Regions from separate parts of the Paenibacillus sp. FSL L8-0435 genome, predicted to be linked through region 2. Evidence: riboswitches for the same ligand, from Rfam matches in the RefSeq annotation. Region 2 holds a riboswitch; each other region holds the start of a gene.

Region 1 (2,204 bases), 460 kb from region 2:
GGGTTGCAATGCCATGTATCTATCACCAATATTTTGGCCGCCAATGATGCCATATGTGTTGTCGACAAGAAAGATCTTGTCATGCAGACGGTTATGCCATGTCCATGGCATAACTATGTTGAGTGGTTCATAATACCTTAACTCCACATTGGGGTGAGCTGCAATGGCATTAGGAATATCACGCAATTCTCCGCGCATGTTGTGAAAAATCCCGTCTAAAATGATTCGAACATGAACACCCCGATCAGCTGCATCGAATAAAGCAGCAAAAAAGAGTTGAGATGTTTTTCCTTTTTGGATGGAGTAATAAGCCAGGTCGATGCTTGTTTTTGCCTCTCGAATGGTCTGGATTCTCACCTGACCGGATTGAAAGCCGTCCTCCAAGAGCAGTACGCGATCTGTCGTACTTCCTGCGGTTAACAATTTTTGCATATCCGTATTTTCAATAGTAGATGGAGACGGAACCAAAAATAAAAGGTAAGCTGTGAAAAAAACGTAGACACAATAGGACAGAATAATTGCGAATATGGTTTTAAGGATCATTCAGTACGCCCCCATTTTTATGTAAAAAGTAATTATTTGTATAGCAGTACTATCTCCTTTTGTATCTAAATTATGTTGTTTAAATGAAGCAAGCGTCTCCGGTCAAGGTCAATCGATCAAGAGCTGATCACTGAAATAGGGAAAGCAGCCCTGATGCGACGAGATATCAAACATCGGATTTGATCCAAGTTTTTGTTGAAAACCTTCCAGATCCTCAGCACTGAGGCTATGGCCCACTATCCGATGCTTTTGCACTCAGCCAGATTTCCTTATATGATTCGCCACGATAATTATTGAAAATAACACATCTAAACAGGCTGATATACATATGTATAACGGCCTGTTTGATAAGTTCATACGTGTCCCCATCCAGTTCCTGACTGGACACGTTCCACCCGCTGGCCTATAATTACACCTAGTAATGCCCGTAACTTCATAGTTTCCCAGGGGAGTCGGAATTGGCCGGCTGAGAGTGTATCCCACCAAGATACTAACCCTTAGACCTGATCTGGATCATGCCAGCGTAGGAATCGGAGTATATCGAAATGGCACAGCCCTATGGCTGAACGCCACCTCTCTAACGCCTGCACGCGTCCCGGAATACGGGGCGCTTTTTTAATGTTCTTTTATATAGCCAGAGAGCTAAAAAAAGTGACGTTATCCAGATCTCAACTGGTATAAATCTGTCGATTTATGCAAGATGATTGGATATGAAGCCAAGGAGTACCCCGTGCCAATCGGCCGGACATACCGAAGGAGAGAACCACAAATGAAATGGCGTAAAACGATGGGATTGTTGCTCTTATGCGTGCTTATGGTGACTGTAGCCGCATGTGGTGGCAAAGAAGCTGCCCCAGCTGGGCAGAACGGCAACACAAATACGGAAAGCAGCAACGAAGGTGACACTGCCGCCCTGAAAGATATTAAAGTGGTGCTCGATTGGACACCAAATACGAATCATACCGGCCTGTATGCGGCTGTAGATCAAGGTTTTTACAAGGCCGAAGGCTTGAACGTGGAGATTGTACAACCAGGTGCCGGTGGCGCAGATACGATGGTTGCCTCCAATGAAGTGCCTTTTGGCGTAAGTTATCAGGAGAGTGTAACTCAAGCCCGCACACAGGGTGTTCCATTGGTCTCCATCGCAGCAGTTATTCAGCATAATACATCCGGGTTCGCTGCTCCGGCGGATCGGAATATCAAATCACCGAAAGATTTTGAAGGTAAAACCTATGGCGGTTGGGGTTCCCCTGTGGAAGAAGCCGTGATGCAATCCATTATGGAAGGCGACGGAGCCGATGTATCGAAAGTGAAAAACATTAACATGGGTGATGCCGACTTTTTCACCGCAGTGAAACGGGACATTGATTTCGCGTGGATTTTCTACGCTTGGACAGGTATTGAAGCCGAACTGCGCGGGGAACCGATCGACATGTTATATGTAAAGGATTATTCAGAAGCACTAGATTACTACACACCTGTCCTCGTAACGAACGAGCAGACGATCCAAAACGATCCTGAGCTGGTGAAAGCATTCTTGAAAGCCACTTCCGAAGGGTATCAATATGCGATTGATCATCCCGAAGACGCAGCCAACATTCTGATCAAGGCCGTACCGGATCTGGACAAGGAATTGGTACTGGCAAGCCAGAAGTGGCTCA
Region 2 (2,204 bases):
TTGTTCGCTCGCTCACCCTCAATAATCTCCGAGAATGACTTCTCGTGCACATTACCAAGGTTAATGACACCCTCACCATCAAGACAGCATGGAACCACCGTTCCATCGACAAGCACAGCTGCCTGACCACGTAATGCATGGCAGAAGCCTTTGCCGTCATCTTCAGGTGCATCCAGGCTTGGCCACTGGAACTCATGGTCTTGATTCAGGTATACATTTGGGGCAATTTTGACCCCGCTGCCTGGAACCACTTTCTCCTCAATGCGGAAGTCCAGATTGAACTCACGTTCCAGCACTTCAAGGGTCTCCCGATTTCGATTCATCTGAGCATTCGTGAAGTTATCCTGCGTCAGATTCCACAGCCGGAATGAGATGATGACATTGTGCTTCACCGCTTCGTGTACAAAAGACAGAATGTTGCTCAGGTATCCGTCACGGTCAGTTGAACCTTCATGCCCATCGAAGCTGTGCAGAGAGAAGTTCATCTGTCGCAGCGCCGGTTTGCCAAGCAATTTATGCTGAGTCTTGGGCAGCAGCGTACCATTCGTTGTAATGTTCACCTTGAGTCCCTTCTCATGTGCGGAATCAAGCAGCAGATCTATTTTGGGATGCAACAAGGGTTCGCCTTTGACATGTAGATAAATATGATTGGTGTGTGGTTTAACTTGTTCCAGTATATTGTTGAAGACTTCAGGGTCAATGAATCCTTTGGCACGTTGTGTCTGCGGACAGAAGCTGCATGCCAGATTGCAGATACTTGTGATCTCAATATATACTTTTTTGAACGTTTTCAACTCGGGTCCCCATTCTGCTTCGGAGGGAGCAATCCCACCTGCATTTGTGATCCGGCCAATATGCGCCATCCCTATTATATCGGGTTCATGAGCCAAGGTAAATTGTTCAGTTGTTCAGGTCTGACTCCAAATTCATCTCAAGAATTCCATCAAGCTGCCTCTTTACAGTTCATGTTCGAGTGATATATGCTGAACACATAACTGCATATCTTGAACTTTTGCACTAGGGGAGCCTTACGGCTGAGACGAATATGACTATTCGGACCCTTTGAACCTGATCTGGATCATACCAGCGGAGGGAAGTGGAGCGGCCTTTTAGTAAGCGGAATTTTATCATGTATATGTGAAGATAAACTGCGGATCTAACTTACAGACCCACTCATTTCTCCGGAAATGGGTGGGTCTTTTTTGTTTCTTTTGGCAGAGTGCAAGATGTGGTTGTTATTCCAGCAGTCTGACATCAAGGGGGTGAGGATCAGATGAATAACCATGTAACCATTCACAACATAAGCTTTGCTTTTCCCGAAAAAAAGGATTCCCCCGTGCTCTCCAATGTGTCGCTTCAGGTTCAACAAGGAGAATTTGTCTCGCTCATCGGCTCCAGCGGATCAGGTAAAAGCACGCTCTTCAAGCTACTCGCAGGCTTGCATGAGCCAACCGTTGGCACCATCGATATAGCTGATGTACCGCAAGGACAACGGCTCGGACGAGTCGCTTATATGCCGCAGAAAGATCTGCTGTTATCCTGGCGAACCGTCATGGAGAACTGCATGCTGCCTGCCGAGTTGGCACCAGGCCGACAGGACAAGGACAAGTTACGGGCCAACATTCTAGCTGGGTTGGCAAGGTTCGGCCTGTCGGGTTATGAACAGGCCTATCCAGATGAGTTATCCGGCGGCATGCGGCAGCGGGTGGCATTGCTTCGTACCTTGCTTACAGGCGGGCAGCTCATGTTGCTGGATGAACCCTTCGGTGCACTCGACGCCTTAACCAAACGAGAAATGCATCGCTGGTTGCTGGAGCTGTGGGAGGGCTTTGGCCAAACCGTACTGTTTATTACACATGACATTGAGGAAGCCCTGCTGTTAAGTGACCGTATCATTCTGTTAACTCCAGGAGGGCAAGGTCAGCAGTTGCGGGAGATGATGGTTCCTTTACCACGCCCAAGGCATTCGGACATGATCTACCAACCGGCTCTCGTGCAGATGAGACAACAACTGGAGGAACAATTACATGCAAAGCGATAGAGCTGAGGTTAGCGTCTGGACGTGGTGTTTTAAGTGGCTCTCGAGGTCGTTTTCCCAATATGGTTTGTTTATTGTTCTCATGTTCTTATTACTGGCGGTCTGGGAAGTGATTGTGCGTATGGGATGGGTGCCCTCTTTCATCATTCCTGCACCCACAGCCATC
Region 3 (2,204 bases), 230 kb from region 2:
TCTGTGCTTCATCATTCGCATCATAGATACTGCCAGGACGAAGTCCATCTCCCAGCGAAAACGCCACATCATACCTTTTCATAATCTCGCAGATTTCTTCAAAATGGGTGTACAAAAAATTCTCTTGATGATGCGCCAGACACCATGCTGCCATAATGGACCCGCCCCGAGACACAATGCCTGTCATTCGCTTGGCGGTCATGGGGATATAACGCAGCAGTACACCTGCGTGAATCGTAAAGTAGTCCACGCCCTGCTCTGCCTGCTCAATGAGTGTGTCACGATACAACTCCCAGGTCAGCGCTTCCGCTTCGCCATTCACCTTCTCCAGGGCCTGATACAGCGGCACCGTACCAATCGGCACAGGTGAATTACGGATAATCCATTCCCGGGTGGTATGAATGTTTTTGCCTGTGGACAGATCCATCACCGTATCCGATCCCCAGCGTACCGCCCAAGTCATCTTCTCCACCTCTTCCTCGATGGAGGAAGATACGGCAGAGTTACCTATGTTGGCATTGATCTTCACGTGAAAATGACGACCGATCAACATCGGCTCACTCTCCGGGTGATTGATGTTGGATGGCAGAATAGCTCGTCCACTCGCCAGCTCCTGCCTCACAAATTCCGGTTCCACGCCCTCACGAATGGCGGCAAACTCCATCTCTGCCGTAATGACTCCTTGCCTCGCGTAGTGCATCTGGGTCACACAGCGTCCTGGCTGTGCCCGCAGTGGTTTGCCACGTAATCCGGGATACTCTTCGGCGCCGGCTCTCTTCCCTCCGGGCTTCAGTCCGTTATCCTCCGGTTTAACCGTACGGCCCTGATAAGCTTCGACATCGCCACGCTCTGTGATCCAGCGGGTACGCAGGGCTGGCAGACCTACACGGAAATCCGCATGAAATCCGGGATCGGTCATGGGGCCGCTCGTATCGTAGACACGCAGCGGTTCGTTATGCTCCACCCCTTGGGGAGTATTCGTGTCATGAAGGGCTATCTCACGCTCCGGTACAGCAATGTCCGGCCGTGAGCCCTGAATGTAGACTTTGCGGCTGCCCGGAAAGGGCTGAACCCGTCCGGCCGCGCTTGTTTCCTTTTCCACCTGCTGACCGTTATGTTCCTGTTCCATCGCTTGTTGTCCCGTTTGATTTCCTGCACTCATGTCGCTTGTCTCCTCCTCATTGTTCGTTCGCTTGGTTTTGGGTTGGCATCATCATTAGCTCGCTTACGTACCTGTCCCAAATCATGCGCAATGCAGAGAAGAAAGAGCGATCCTACACCAGACCAGGGGAGACATTATTTATGTACAGTTCACAACAGACCGAAGGCTGCCGCAGATCATGGATCTGTGGTGACTTCTCTCTCATCATCCAAACCCACTTTCGCAGGTTATTGAAAAAGAAGCCCATAGAATCCTCGCTATATCGCCTGTTCACTGTATATAAAAAAGCCGGTCCCCGAAGGAACCGACTTTTAATGTCCATCACCAATAATGCACCTTTATGCGGCTCCTTAACGGAGCCCTACAAGGGTCACATCATGTGGTGGTTGTGGTCATATCGCCGATTACTTCCCTACGCTGGTATGATCCAGATCAGGTGCAAAGGGTCCGGAATCTCATGCGATTCCGTCTCAGTCCGGACAGTTCGGACTCCCCCAGTAACGTTAACAAGTTGCGGCATACACATGCCGCAGTTCATATTCAATGATGCTGGCCCCGCTGGGCCGTCCATAACAGAGTAGCGCAACCGGAACATAAAAACAACCTTTATATTCCAGAACACCAACTCAATTGGAGAAAAACCTTACCTCTACATCAGGATAACATGAGCCCCATCTGCGTAGCAGCTTCCTTTAGCACAGGTGCGTATTCATGCAATGTCTCCTGTGAGAGTCGGCTGACAGGCCCTGAGACCGAGAGTGCGGCTGCAATATTGCCTCTGCGATCCATAATCGGTACCGATACCGCGGCAGCTCCCGGCTCACGTTCCTCATAACTCGTCGCATATCCGTTATCCCGAATGTCTACCATTTGCGCCAAATACACCGCTGGATCGATAAATACCGGCCATTCAGGACCATTCATCAATTCTTCACGATCCTCGTCCGTGGCAAACGCCATCAGGACTTTGCTGGAAGCGCCCACAGACAGCGGCAGTCTAACACCAACGGGAGCAACTCGGCGAATCGCCTGATCACTTTGC

Evidence for each region. A riboswitch is a leader RNA that binds a small molecule or an ion and turns the genes downstream of it on or off. The one in region 2 is predicted to bind thiamine pyrophosphate.
Region 1: it holds a riboswitch for thiamine pyrophosphate, as region 2 does, so the genes downstream of both, NST33_RS02330 (ABC transporter substrate-binding protein) here and NST33_RS04355 (ABC transporter ATP-binding protein) in region 2, are expected to answer to the same signal.
Region 3: it holds a riboswitch for thiamine pyrophosphate, as region 2 does, so the genes downstream of both, thiC (phosphomethylpyrimidine synthase ThiC) here and NST33_RS04355 (ABC transporter ATP-binding protein) in region 2, are expected to answer to the same signal.

What each region holds. Positions count from the first base shown of each region.
Region 1 is NZ_CP150185.1:481,453-483,656, reverse strand. It holds gene NST33_RS02335 (phospholipase D family protein) at 1-432, opposite strand, end outside; TPP riboswitch at 979-1,091, shown strand; gene NST33_RS02330 (ABC transporter substrate-binding protein) at 1,313-2,204, shown strand, end outside.
Region 2 is NZ_CP150185.1:941,684-943,887, reverse strand. It holds gene NST33_RS04360 (radical SAM/SPASM domain-containing protein) at 1-794, opposite strand, end outside; TPP riboswitch at 1,010-1,112, shown strand; gene NST33_RS04355 (ABC transporter ATP-binding protein) at 1,274-2,041, shown strand; gene NST33_RS04350 (ABC transporter permease) at 2,121-2,204, shown strand, end outside.
Region 3 is NZ_CP150185.1:708,338-710,541, reverse strand. It holds gene thiC (phosphomethylpyrimidine synthase ThiC) at 1-1,129, opposite strand, end outside; TPP riboswitch at 1,555-1,668, opposite strand; gene NST33_RS03360 (IclR family transcriptional regulator) at 1,817-2,204, opposite strand, start outside.